Regions from separate parts of the Pseudalkalibacillus sp. Hm43 genome, predicted to be linked through region 1. Evidence: a T-box and tRNA genes for the amino acid it is inferred to sense, from the RefSeq annotation. Region 1 holds a T-box; the other holds one or more tRNA genes.
The links. A T-box is a leader RNA that pairs with one kind of tRNA and senses whether it is charged. The one in region 1 lies ahead of serS (serine--tRNA ligase), so its partner is inferred to be a tRNA-Ser.

Region 1 (7,373 bases):
ACTATTTTTGTTGATAAATAAGGATTATTGCTCAAATAGAACGTTAAATTGTTTGAACATTTGCATACGAATTTGTAACCTTTCAGAATCCCCTGTATGTTTGCAAATTGACCTGCATTTTACTATTAATTGTTCTTGTTAGAATGCGGAAGGTAATCAAGATTTTAAACCTATTGTTATTCAACAAAAGGACAGGATTGTTGAAGGTGGGAGATAGGGTTTAACGGACATCAGATCCGTTATTTGTGACAAAAACGCCAATTTCGGTGTGCAAACGGACATCAGATGCGCTATTTTTTAAAAAGTATATTGTTTTGGATGATTTTGAACCAAATAAGGTATCATATGTCCGTTAAGTATAGTGAAAATGAATAAGTTATAGAAATAAGGTCCTCAATGTCCGTTAGATTTATGAATTAGTCATTCTTCATTAATTATCGTGCGCTTTAGTTTAAAAAACTGGAATAAAATAATATTTAAGCGCTGGTTCTTTTTCATTTTAAATTGAAAGTTCTTAAAGCATAAAAAAAATTCGTTACTAAATGTAACGAATTTTATTCACATACAATCTCCGTTGTAATATGCGCTGTGATTTAATAAAAATGGAGGAGGTAGAGGGATTCGAACCCCCGCGGGCTGTTACACCCCTGGCGGTTTTCAAGACCGCTCCCTTCAGCCAGACTTGGGTATACCTCCGTACCGACAAAAATCATTATAGCATCGTCGAAAAGCAAAAGTCAACACTAAATCGACATTTTTTTTGAAAGGAAAAGTGTAAGTGCCCCGTTCAGTCACGAAGGTCACTGGAAAACAGACGAGGAGGCTGTGGCCGCCGCAGGAAGTTTGAAGTGATCCAAGTGACTGGGCACTGAGCTAGACATCTCTTCCTTGCATCAAACATATTTTAAAGGGCGGTTGAATCCCGCCCTTTCCATCTATTTTTTACTTCGTAATCACGCTTTTGTTCCCCATGTATGGACGTAGCACTTCAGGAATTTCGACAGAACCATCTTCCTGTTGATAATTCTCTAAGATTGCTGCAACCGTTCGACCAATTGCAAGTCCAGAACCGTTCAATGTGTGTACATGTTCCGGCTTCGCTTTTGGCTCACGACGGAAACGGATATTAGCACGACGCGCCTGGAAGTCCTCAAAGTTACTGCAAGAAGAGATCTCACGGTATGTTTCATAGCTTGGGATCCAAACCTCGATGTCATATTTCTTCGCCGCGGTAAAACCAAGATCACCCGTACACATGCTCATCACTCGATATGGAAGCTTCAAGAGCTGCAACACTTTTTCCGCATGTCCAGTCAATGTTTCCAACTGGTCATAAGACTCTTCAGGTTTTACAAAGTGTACAAGTTCTACTTTGTTGAATTGGTGGTGACGAATCAAGCCGCGTGTATCACGACCTGCAGATCCAGCTTCAGAACGGAAACATGCACTGAATGCGACATAAGCTTTCGGAAGTTCTTCAGGCTTCAAGATTTCATCACGGTGTAGGTTCGTTACAGGGACTTCAGCCGTTGGAATCAAGAAATAATCTTCTTCACGAATTTTGAAAGCATCCTCTTCGAACTTCGGAAGCTGACCAGTACCTGTCATACTTTCACGGTTGACGAGATATGGAGGCAGAACTTCCGTATAACCGTGCTGGTCTTCATGCAGATCCATCATGAAGTTAATCAATGCACGCTCAAGACGAGCACCTAATCCTTTGTAAAAAGCGAAACGGCTTCCTGTTACTTTGGCTGCACGTTCGAAGTCAACGATGTCTAAATCTGTTGCAACATCCCAGTGAGGTTTTGGTTCGAAATCGAACTGACGAATGTCGCCCCATTCTCTTGCGACCACATTATCTTCTTCATCCCCACCGATTGGTGCAGATTCATGAGGGATGTTCGGCAAGGTCAGCATGATTTTTTGCAGCTTCTCCTCAACTAGGCGAAGTTCTTCATCATAAGACTTGATCTTCTCACCGACTTCTCGCATTTCTGTAATCAGGTGATCCGCATCCTTCTTTTCTCGTTTGAACTCTGCTACTTGCTTAGACACTGTATTACGACGGCTTTTCAGCTCTTCTACCTGATTGATCAATTCTCGACGCTTTTCATCTAAATCTTGGATTTGATCTAATCCAGAGATATCTTCACCTCTCGTAGAAAGCTTCTCCTTTACCTCGTCAAAATTGTCACGTACGAATTTCAAATCTAACATCTTCTTCTCCTCCTTCACTTAATCAAGCTTTTTTATTGATGAAACAGTCATCTTAAACACACATCACAGTATCGCTTAGTTGAGCAATTTCATGTTTGAATCACACATCACAGTATCGCTTAGTTGAGCAATTTCATGTTTGAATCACACATCTAGACGAATTAGAAACGAGTAACACCGATATCATTCGTCTTGGGAATTAAAAAAACTCCCGTCCCATATGTGTTTGTATCACATAAAGGGACGAGAGTTCACCCGCGTTGCCACCCTGGTTGTACCATCACAAATAGACGGTACCACTCTGGTAATGTAACGGTTACTAACCGAAAATACTTACTGGAGCTCAGGCTCGTTCTGCATTTTACTCAAGGATGGATTCACAAGGCTCTATCACCGATTTCCACCAACCATCGGCTCTCTATAGGAAAGAGGACTTGCTACTAGTTCCTGTCAACATTCGCTTCGATATTGTGTTAGTAGTAATTTACACTATTTCGATACGTTATGCAACTCGTTTTTATATTCCTCTGCCATCTTGACGAAATAACCATGCATTCTGTGGTCATCTGTCAATTCTGGATGGAATGCGCAGCATAGAAAACGCCCTTGTTGTGCTGCAACGACTTTGTCCTGGAATGTTGCTAATACTTTTACATCTGAACCGACTGATTCGATATATGGTGCACGGATGAATACACCGATATAATCTTCATCGCCTTCCATACCATCCACATTAAGAGGAATTTCAAAACTCTCTCTTTGGCGTCCGAAACCGTTACGATGGACTTTGATATCCATGACTTCAAGATGACCATGTTCTTGTCCGATGATCTCTTTCGCCATCAAAATCAAACCTGCGCACGTTCCAAACATCGGCTTTCCGGACTTGGCGAACTCCTGCAAAGGTCCGAACATTTCATATTTATCAATCAGACGACGCATCGTCGTGCTTTCCCCACCGGGTACGACGAGTGCATCAATGTCCTTTAATTCTTCAACACGTTTAATCAATTTCACTTCTGCACCTGATGCTTCTAGTGAACGAGCATGTTCACGAACTGCACCTTGCAGGGCAAGAATCCCAACTGTGACCATCTGGATGTCTCCTTTGTCGTCTCTTACCATCCACGATCTTGCATACGCTCTGAAGGTTGAAGAGAAGAAATCTCGACACCTTTCATCGCTGTTCCAAGACCCTTAGACAATTTAGCGATCAAATCATAATCTTGATAGTGTGTTGTCGCTTCTACAATTGCACGAGCGAACTTCTCAGGGTTATCGGATTTGAAGATACCAGATCCGACGAATACGCCATCTGCCCCAAGTTCCATCATCAATGCAGCATCTGCTGGAGATGCTACTCCACCTGCCGCAAAGTTGACCACCGGTAGACGTCCTTCACGCTTGATTTGAAGAAGGAGCTCATATGGTGCACCAAGGTTTTTCGCTTCTGTCATGATCTCGTCTTCGCTCATACCGACGACTTTCTTCACTTGAGCTTGAATGAGACGCATGTGACGGACTGCTTCTACGATATTACCTGTTCCAGGCTCACCTTTCGTACGAAGCATAGAAGCACCTTCTCCGATACGACGAGTCGCTTCACCAAGGTCACGCGCACCACATACGAATGGCACCGTGAAGTCACGCTTGTTCAAGTGATACACTTCATCTGCAGGTGTCAAAACTTCACTTTCGTCGATGTAGTCTGCACCAAGCGCTTCTAGAACACGAGCCTCAACGATATGACCGATACGTGCTTTTGCCATGACTGGAATTGAAACGGCATTGATGACCTCTTCAACAATTGTTGGGTCTGCCATACGAGCAACTCCACCAGCTGCACGAATATCTGCAGGGACACGCTCAAGTGCCATTACGGCAACTGCGCCAGCCTCTTCAGCAATCTTCGCTTGTTCTGCGTTCACAACGTCCATGATGACGCCGCCTTTTTGCATTTCTGCCATTCCGCGTTTTACGCGATCAGTACCTGTTTGTACCATGTATAATTCCCCCTATCAGTAGGTGTTTTTTAAGTATGATTCGGTTAATTCTTAAATCCTATCCTATTGTATCACTTTTCTGTTTTCATGCCTATCCAGACAGGTGATTCCACATGAAATACCACTGGAAATTTCTTCATTGTTTCAAAAAAGGAACTGAGCATGAAATGCTTCAGTTCCTTGTATATGGATTTGTATTAGAATAAGCCTTTGATCGAATCGACGACGTTCGACCAAATATCTCCGAAGAATCCACCGATTCCACGCATCATGAGCACGAACCAGTTCGCTTTTTCAACGTCTGCTTGAGCGACAATCGGAGAGCTCGCTTTCTTGCTAGCTTTTTCCGTAATGTAGCCTAAGTCTTCTCCTGCGTACTCAAGACTTAATGTGCCGACTTGATCTCCTTTTTTGACAGGAGCCGTCAATTGGCCTTTATCATTGAGCACTTTGTTGTTCCAAGTCACTTTTGGCTTATATTGATCTTCTTCACCATTTGGAATCACCATAGAAAGTGCATCTGTAGACTGGACATCTACGCTTTTCTCTTTTCCTTTGATGACTGGGATAGAAGACTTACCATCAATAACATATCCTGCCTTGACGATTTCTTGCTTTCCGAAGTTATTGAAACCATAATCCAAAAGCTTTCTTGTTTCTTCAAAACGTGCTCTACGGTCGTTTGCTTTCATGACTACAGAAATTAGTCGTAGACCATTACGTTCAGCTGTTCCAGTGAAGGAATATCCTGCAAGATCAGTAGATCCCGTTTTCAATCCATCGATACCTTCATACGCGAGACCAAAACCTTGAGGGTTCCCCGGAAGCATCCAGTTCCAGTTGATCATACGGTTTTCATCATCCGTTCCTTTTCGGAACAATTTCTCTGGAATCTTTGCCGTTTCGAGGATTTGCGGATAATCATTCAGTAAATGATACGCAAGCTTCGCTGTATCACGAGATGAAATCATGTTCATGTCTTCTTCACCACCAGCTGGGTGGTTACCTTTTAAGTCACGGTTATTTAAGCCTGTACTATTAACGAAATTATATTTTTTCAATCCTAGTTCTTTTGCTTTATCATTCATCATTTTGACGAAGTTTGCTTCAGAACCTGCAATCGTTTCTGCAATCGCCATTGTGGCACCATTTGCGGAATAAATCGCGGCTGCTTCGTATAGTTCTTTGATCGTATAATCCGGATCGGCATCTTTTCTTAGCCATACATTGGACAAGCTTCTATCTTGCGCTACTTTATGTACACGATCGCTTATTTTAACTGGGGTTTCCCATTGAACTTCACCATTGTCAACTGCTTCTAAAATCAAATATAAACTCATCATCTTGGTCATACTTGCCGGTGGCAATAGTAAATCAGCATTTTTCTCAAATAGAATCTTACCTGATTCTGCATCTACTAGAATAGCAGCTTCTGCTTGCAACTGTAATTCAGGAGCAGCATAACCTTTCTTTGCAGTAGATGTGATAATTCCAGTAATGACGAGTGCCATCGTTAAAACTAAGATGACTGTTTGTTTCATTCGGTTAATCAACCTTTGCACCTCCAACCCATATACAACACCGGTTATTGTACCATAATAAATATGAAAAAAATAGACAGTGGAAACCCCACTGTCTGAAAAAATTTAAAAATGGTACAAACATCGCATCTTTTTTTACGATTGTGTGACAACCGGCATAAAAACGTCCTATACCGAGTAGTTTGGTGCTTCTTTCGTGATCTGTACATCATGTGGATGGCTTTCTCGTAATCCAGCGTTCGTGATGCGGGTAAACCTTGCATTTTCCCTCAAGTCATCAACACTTGGCGTGCCGCAATAACCCATTCCAGATCGCAAGCCTCCAACCAATTGATGTACAGTGTCCGCTAGTGGCCCTTTATAAGGTACACGACCTTCAATTCCTTCTGGGACGAGTTTCTGGTTATTTTCTTGGAAATAACGGTCACGGCTTCCGCGTTCCATCGCTCCAATTGATCCCATACCACGATACACTTTGAATTGACGCCCTTGATAGATTTCTCGCTCACCTGGGCTTTCGTCTACCCCTGCAAGAAGGCTTCCAAGCATGACTGCATGTCCGCCCGCCGCAAGCGCCTTGACGACATCACCTGAGTACTTGATCCCGCCATCTGCTATGATCGGAATGTTGTATTTCCGTGCTTCTGTCGCACATTCATAAACCGCAGTGACTTGAGGTACACCGACTCCAGCGACGACTCGAGTCGTACAGATCGATCCTGGTCCGATACCGACCTTCACCACATCGACACCTGCTTCAATCAAATCACGTGTCCCTTCTGCAGTTGCTACATTTCCTGCAATGATCGTGACGTCAGGGTATGCTGATTTGATTTCTTTCACTTTTGCGAGTACGCCTTCAGAATGTCCGTGTGCTGTATCAATGACAAGTGCATCTACTCCAGCTTCCACAAGCTTTTTCACTCTCATCATTGCATCTGCGGTAACGCCGACTGCAGCACCTGCTAGCAGTCTACCATGTGCATCTTTTGCCGAGTTCGGAAATTCAATGACTTTCTCAATGTCTTTAATCGTGATTAGTCCTTTTAAGATCCCTTCTTCATCGACGAGTGGAAGCTTTTCAATTCGATGCTGTTGAAGGATTTCTTCAGCTTCTTTCAATGTTGTACCTACAGATGCCGTGACTAAGTTCTCATGTGTCATGACTTCTTTGATTTTGATGGAAAAATCTTGAATGAAACGCATGTCTCGGTTCGTGATGATGCCGACAAGTGTACGGTTCTCATCCACAATCGGAACACCGGAGATGCGGTATTTCCCCATTAAATGCTCAGCATCAAAGACTTGATGCTCGGGAGTGAGATAAAAAGGATTCGTAATAACACCGGACTCAGAGCGTTTGACACGATCGACATGTTCCGCTTGTTCCTCAATCGACATATTTTTATGAATGATCCCTAGACCACCTTGACGTGCCATTGCAATCGCCATTTTCGATTCCGTTACCGTATCCATTCCAGCACTGATAATCGGGATATTAAGCTTTACATGATCCGATAATCTTGTTTTGACAGATACGTCCCTTGGTAATACGGATGATTTTGCAGGCACAAGCAAAACATCATCGAACGTAAGTCCTTCTCTTGCA
Region 2 (7,373 bases), 1.3 Mb from region 1:
GATTGCCATCTTTCCGGACGACGGGCTCATCCATGTCAGAAGTCAATTGACCATCCTGGAATTGAAAGTCCGGGATATCTTCTTGGAGTGCTGTCGCGAACTCGTTTGTTGCCTTTGAAATGGATAGCCCCATGTTCAGTCCGATAAAGATCATGGATATCAACATTAAAATAAAAACATATCCGATTGACTTCCCGATTTTTTGGAACCGGAATGTAGCTATCGTTTTAGGTGAATATAAGCTTACAAAAAATTGCTTGAATACGTTCATGGTTATCCCCCTTCAGTTTCTAGACTCATTTTATCTTTCCTATACGAAATGAACAAGGTAAAAGTTCCCCAAATCAAATCTAACATACAAATTTACAAAAAAATTAAAAAATCTTAAAAGTGTTTACAAACCAAGTCAAGTTGGTGATAATGAATGAGGCAAATTATGTCGAAATTTTTATGTAGGGGATGAATGAATTGGATTTAGACATTCAAAAGATGATATTCGAATTCATTGGTGGACTTGGTATCTTCCTATTTGGAATCAAATACATGGGAGATGGTCTACAGAATTCGGCAGGAGATCGGTTAAGAGATATACTTGATCGTTTCACGTCCAACCCATTCATGGGAGTACTTGCAGGAATTATTGTCACGATCTTGATTCAGTCAAGCTCAGGTACGACCGTGCTGACAGTCGGTCTAGTAAATGCAGGTTTCATGACCTTAAGACAAGCAATTGGTGTTATCATGGGTGCGAATATCGGTACCACGGTGACCGCATTCATCATTGGGATTGAGATCAAGGAATACGCCTTGCCAATTCTTGCAGTCGGAGCCTTGTTGCTCTTCTTCTTCAATTCGAAGAAAGTGAAGTACATCGGTCAAGTATTCTTTGGTTTTGGTGCACTCTTCTACGGTCTAGACTTGATGGGCTCTGGAATGAAACCATTACGTTCTCTTGAAGCATTCCAACAACTGACGGTTGATATGTCCAATAACCCATTATTAGGTGTCGTCATCGGTACCTTGTTTACGGTTATCGTACAGAGTTCCAGTGCAACAATAGGGATTCTCCAGGAACTATATTCTCAGGGTGCTGTCCAATTGGACGCTGCCTTACCAGTTCTATTTGGGGATAACATTGGTACAACCATCACTGCTGTCCTGGCAGCAATCGGTGCAAGTGTTGCAGCAAGAAGAGCAGCCTTGACGCATGTAATTTTCAACTTGCTTGGAACTGCAGTCTTCTTGATTCTACTACTACCATTTACAGCGTATGTGGAATATCTAGCAACAACGTTCGACTTGAATGAGAAGATGCAGATTGCATTTGCTCATGGATCATTCAACTTTGCAAATACAGCCATTCAATTCCCATTCATCGCTTTCCTGGCATACCTAGTAACTAAACTTGTGCCTGGAGATGATGTTGAAATTGAATATAAAGCAAAACATCTAGATCCTATTTTCCTTGAAAAGTCTCCTGCAGTAGCGCTTGGACAAGCTAAGCTCGAAGTGCTTCGAATGGCAGATTATGCGAAAAAAGGATTACATGAAACCTTTACGTTTTTAGATACGAAAAATAAGAAAAACGCAGATAAAGCTGCTCAATATGAAGAAGCGATCAATAACCTTGATCAAAGGATTACAGAGTATCTTGTCCAATTGTCTTCTTATACGTTATCGACACATGACTCAGAACAGCATTCCATCTTGATGGACTCTGTACGTGATATCGAACGTATCGGAGACCATATGGAAAATATCGTCGAACTCGTTGAATATCAGATGACGCACAAAGTGGATCTCACAGATACAGCGATCCGTGATTTGAATGAAATGTTCGAACTAACGATGTCAACGATTGATGAAGCGTTCCATGCAATGGATGAGAACGATAAAGAGAAAGCTCGTAAAGTTGTTGATATGGAAAATGCCATTGATAAAATGGAGAGAACACTTCGTAAACAACATATCCTTCGTTTGAATGAAGGGAAGTGCAGCGGAGCATCCGGTATCGTATTCGTAGATATCATCAGTAACCTCGAGCGTATCGGGGACCATGCGGTGAATATTGCGGAATACGTTTTAGGAGAAGAGGAGTAAAATGACCATTATTGCCTGGGTACTCATAACTGTATTATTTGTACTAGCGTTTGTGGGATTGATCTATCCGATCATTCCCTCATCCGTCTTTTTGATTGCAGGTTACCTGATCTATGGTTGGATGTTCAGTTTTGAACCCCTGACCTGGGTGTTCTGGGTGATACAGGGTATACTTGTCATCCTCTTATATGTAACCGATTATGCGAGTAATTTTTACGGTGTCAAAAAAAGAGGCGGGAGCAAGCATGCCATTTGGGGTAGTACAATCGGTCTTCTGGTTGGACCTTTCATCATACCTGTAATTGGGATCTTGATTGGACCGTTTGTAGGGGCTATTGTAGGCGAACTCCTTCATCAGAAAGGTGATTTCAAACAGGCAGTCAGAGTCGGAATTGGATCGTTACTAGGCTTTATCGGTGGTACAACCGTCAAGTTGATTATCCAAGCAGGTATGGTTATTTATTTCTTAGTGAAAGTCTTATAAGTGTTATTGCAAGCAGGGACAGAACATGGTATATTATTTCTTGTCCCTGTTTTTCTTTTTGATTGGAAGAAAAAACGGCATTGACTTTTTACGGTGAAGATGTTATTCTAAATCTTGTCGTTAAAAAGATATTATTCCACAGTAGCTCAGTGGTAGAGCTATCGGCTGTTAACCGATCGGTCGCAGGTTCGAGTCCTGCCTGTGGAGCCATGGCGGTGTAGCTCAGCTGGCTAGAGCGTACGGTTCATACCCGTGAGGTCGGGGGTTCGATCCCCTCCGCCGCTACCATTTTTAACTGATTCATGGCGATTGTGGCGAAGTGGTTAACGCACCGGATTGTGGTTCCGGCATTCGTGGGTTCGATTCCCATCAGTCGCCCCATAAAGACCATTTAAGCAAAGCATACATACTATGCGGACCCTTAGCTCAGTTGGTCAGAGCAGTCGGCTCATAACCGATTGGTCGTAGGTTCGAGTCCTACAGGGTCCACCACTTAACTCTAGTTAAGTTGATATCATACGGAGGTATACCCAAGTCTGGCTGAAGGGAGCGGTCTTGAAAACCGCCAGGGGTGTAACAGCCCGCGGGGGTTCGAATCCCTCTACCTCCTCCATTTTATCTTCAAACAACATAGGACAGGTTTTCGTCCATATACTATTATCGTCGCGGGGTGGAGCACGTAGGAATAAGCTACGGAGCATAAGCTTCAGCGAACCGTTCGAAAGGCAGCTTGAATATTCAAACTGAGAACGGGTTGGAGGACATTCAGTTTCTCATCAACATCATTGGACAATCATCGTCCATAAACTAATATCGTCGCGGGGTGGAGCAGTCTGGTAGCTCGTCGGGCTCATAACCCGAAGGTCATAGGTTCAAATCCTATCCCCGCAACCAAAATAATTCATTGAACAACGTCGAATCGACATTCTTTCAATGAATATCTGGAGTACCCGCAAGGGTGCAACCAATTTAAGTTCAATGCACAACGTCGTTTCGACTTCCTGCTCATTGAACATATGAAGTACCCGAAGGGTTCAACCAAATTACATACGGCTCGATAGCTCAGTCGGTAGAGCAGAGGACTGAAAATCCTCGTGTCGGCGGTTCGATTCCGTCTCGAGCCACCATTCTTGAAAACTTCACTATATAGGAAGTTTTTTTATTTTGCTCAAAAGACATAAATAGAGCCTATTCATCCCTATCAAGAGAAAAAAGAGCTGTGATGGTAACGAATAGAGCCTATTCATCCCTATCAAGAGAAAAAAGGGCCGTGATGGTAACGAATAGAGCCTATTCAACCCTATCAGAAGAAAAAAGAGCTGTGATGGTAACGAATAGAGCTTATTCATCCCTATCAAGAGAAAAAATGGCCGTGATGGTAATGAATAGAGCTTATTCATCCCTATGAACTGAAAAAATCCCGATCTTGGTAATGAATAGAGGATGTTCATCACTTGATCAATACCCAAGCAGTGTTTAAAAATTGAATCCACTGGGTAAATTTGATATTGTTAGAAATGTAGGCACTTAACCCGTGCTTTGTAACTACATATTCTTAAAGGAGGAGATTCAATTGGCAAAACACGAACTACCAGCACTACCATATGAGTTCAACGCTCTTGAACCTCACATCGACGAAGAAACTATGAAAATCCACCATGGTAAACACCATAACGCATACGTAACAAAGCTGAATGGTGCACTTGAAGGACATGCGGATCTACAAGATAAAAGCATCGAAGCTCTTATGAGCAACTTGGATGCAGTACCTGAAAACATCCGTACAGCTGTCCGTAACAATGGTGGTGGACATGCCAACCACACATTGTTCTGGCAAGTACTCAGCCCGAACGGTGGCGGAGCTCCTACTGGTGAACTAGCTGACGCAATCAACTCCAAGTTCGGAAGCTATGACAAATTCCAAGAAGAATTTGCAAATGCAGCTGCTGGACGTTTCGGATCTGGCTGGGCTTGGTTAGTCGTAAACAACGGCGAACTAGAAGTAATGAGTACTCCAAACCAAGATACTCCATTGATGGAAGGTAAGACACCAATTCTTGGACTTGATGTTTGGGAGCACGCTTACTACTTGAACTATCAAAACCGTCGTCCTGACTACATTTCAGCATTCTGGAATGTTGTAAACTGGGACGAAGTTACAAAACGCTACAACGAAGCGAAGTAATTCTATACACACTGAAGAAGGACCAGTTGATCTGGTCCTTCTTTTTTATTTCATTTTTATTGTAAAAATCAGGCTTGTATGCATATGGATAAACATGGAAAAAGAGGTCGGACCATGACTTGTACCCAACACCTCCTTTTATATAGGACATACAACTAATAAGAGTGACAATAAAAGGAGGAACTAGGTTGGCTTTTCCAAATGATGATCAATATACCCCAATACCGTTAGGAGCAGGGTTATATTTTGACGTGACAGGCGATGAGAACCCGACTTCTGTAGACCTTGTCGGAAATCAGGCAAACCCTTCGTTTGCTATGGCTTACGATGGTACGAACGTATATTTTAGGCTTCGATTAAGAGAAGATCCCCGGAATCGGCAATTGACAGGATTTCGCAATTTTTCTTGGGGAGTTCTCTTTAATACAGGAGGTCAGCCGGGAACGTATCAATGGCTATTAGCAGTCAATGGGTTGGATGGTGAATTGAATCTTATACAAAATACTGTAGAAAGGGTTAATTCATGGAATGATCCTGCTGAAGGAACCAATGGCAGAGGGGCACCCAATTATTCACAACCCATTATCAATTTTGACATTGCCAGAGTAACACCTGCTCCAACTAGGTTTGGGAATGATGATAATGTCTTCTTGGATTTTTTTATCCCTGCGAACATTCTTTTCGATTTTCTGAACATAACCGAAAATACGCCTCTACAACTCATTTCTTTTACCTCGACAAATGCAAACAACTACAACAAAGATTCATTGAGAGTCAGTGAAGGATTTCAATTTATAGATGCTTTTTCAGATCCAATATCCCCAATCGACGCAGACATAAAAGCACGATTAGACCTTGAGAAAATCATCCTCAGTGGACCGACTACTGTAAGCGCAGGAAATGAAGCAAGTTATAGTGCACGATTAATTGTTGAGAATATCGGGAGAAGTGAAGCGACGACAGTAAGTTTAAGAGATGTTATCCAATTCGATTTACTGAACACCTTTATCATTACGAGTGTATCAACAGGGAATGCAACGTTTAATAACACAACGAAAACGCTGAGTTGGGAAATCGGAAGTATACCTCCTGGATCCAATGCAGTTTTGGATTTTGAATTGAGTGGTTTTTTCAATAATCCTGGAACCAGGACATTAGAGACCGCAACGGTCCAAGGGACGGATAGTAAAACTGGAAAAAGGTTAACACCACAAACGGAGACGACAACCATAACGGTCATAGAAGATGGCGGAGTGGTAGGTGTTGTTAAGGATCATACCACAGGCTTTCCGCTCACAGGAGTAACGGTAGAACTGAAGGATGGGGCTACCACCATAGCAACAACCACGACGAACGCCAATGGTGAATACAGCCTGACTGGAATATCACCCGGCAACTATACGATTGAATACTCGAAAGTGGATTATATAACAAACATTCAGAATGTGACCATCAATGCGGGTGAAATTACGAGAAAAGATGTATTCTTGACTGAACTTCCAGGTAGCATTAGTGGAACTGTCACAAATTCTGGTGGAGGTGCCATAAATAACGCCACCGTTAGATTGTTGGATACGGCTGGTAACGTAGTTGCTACTACCACGACGAATGCCGCAGGTAACTATTCTTTTCCTTCCGTAACACCTGGGCAATATACACTTAGCGTTACGGCTACAAATTTTCAATCTGCCACCCAAGGTGTTACCGTAACCGCTAACGATGCGTCTACGGTCAACTTTGTTTTGCAACCGAATCCCGGTACAGTTCAAGGACAGGTCACCGATCAAAACGGAAATCCGATTTCTTCTGCACTAGTTGAGGTAGTGAATTTAGCTGGACTGGTCATTGATACGACAACAACCAATGCTTCAGGAGACTACATCATTGATGATCTAGCACCTGGAGATTACAAATTAAGGGTAAGTAAGGCAGCTTTCACCACTGAGGTTCTTGGATTCAACTTATCCGCAGGTGAGACGGAAGTATTGAATGTTTCATTGAGGCCGAATCCAGGTACATTGACCGGTACAGTAACAGATGCAGCTTCAGGTAATCCGATTCAGAATGCGACTGTTCAAGTAACGAACGGGCTGGGTGTGACCGTAGCCACCACTATGACGGATGCGAGCGGAGATTATACAGTCCCAAGGCTCGCTCCAGGTTCCTATACTGTTACTTTCATTGCTGAGGGATATGGCTCCCAATCAATAGGTGCAAAAATTCGATCAGCTGAAACGACGACATTAAATGTTGAATTAGTGAAGCTGGTCGGAGCGATTTCGGGGACTGTTACGGATAACTCAGGGAACACTCTGTCTGGAGCAACAGTTGAAATCTTCCTGAACAATATTCTGGTGGCTTCAACGACTACGGACAGCAACGGAACATATGTCATCAACAATTTGATTCCGGGTGCGTATACAGTAAGCGTATCCAAAGAAAACTTCGGAACTGAAACAGTAGGTGCCTCTGTTGTTGAAAATCAGACATCCATCGCGAATGTTTCTTTAACACCTGACCCAGGTACATTGACCGGGACAGTTCTTACAACAACTGGTGATCCGATAGAAGGTGCCGTCCTTACAGTTAAGGATTCCCGTACAG

Region 2: it encodes a tRNA-Ser, which carries the amino acid that the T-box ahead of serS (serine--tRNA ligase) is inferred to sense. The anticodon was not compared.

Annotation. Positions count from the first base shown of each region.
Region 1 covers NZ_CM135129.1:2,438,929-2,446,301, forward strand. The annotation lists tRNA gene ACXQIQ_RS13040 (tRNA-Ser) at 604-696, opposite strand; gene serS (serine--tRNA ligase) at 943-2,220, opposite strand; T-box leader at 2,457-2,683, opposite strand; gene pdxT (pyridoxal 5'-phosphate synthase glutaminase subunit PdxT) at 2,710-3,315, opposite strand; gene pdxS (pyridoxal 5'-phosphate synthase lyase subunit PdxS) at 3,339-4,223, opposite strand; gene ACXQIQ_RS13060 (D-alanyl-D-alanine carboxypeptidase family protein) at 4,421-5,773, opposite strand; gene guaB (IMP dehydrogenase) at 5,933-7,373, opposite strand, start outside.
Region 2 covers NZ_CM135129.1:41,328-48,700, forward strand. The annotation lists gene ACXQIQ_RS00220 (DUF1189 domain-containing protein) at 1-271, opposite strand, end outside; gene ACXQIQ_RS00225 (Na/Pi cotransporter family protein) at 460-2,100, shown strand; gene ACXQIQ_RS00230 (DUF456 domain-containing protein) at 2,102-2,584, shown strand; tRNA gene ACXQIQ_RS00235 (tRNA-Asn) at 2,720-2,794, shown strand; tRNA gene ACXQIQ_RS00240 (tRNA-Met) at 2,796-2,872, shown strand; tRNA gene ACXQIQ_RS00245 (tRNA-His) at 2,890-2,965, shown strand; tRNA gene ACXQIQ_RS00250 (tRNA-Ile) at 3,000-3,076, shown strand; tRNA gene ACXQIQ_RS00255 (tRNA-Ser) at 3,105-3,197, shown strand; tRNA gene ACXQIQ_RS00260 (tRNA-Met) at 3,402-3,478, shown strand; tRNA gene ACXQIQ_RS00265 (tRNA-Phe) at 3,636-3,711, shown strand; gene ACXQIQ_RS00270 (superoxide dismutase) at 4,158-4,769, shown strand; gene ACXQIQ_RS00275 (carboxypeptidase regulatory-like domain-containing protein) at 4,958-7,373, shown strand, end outside.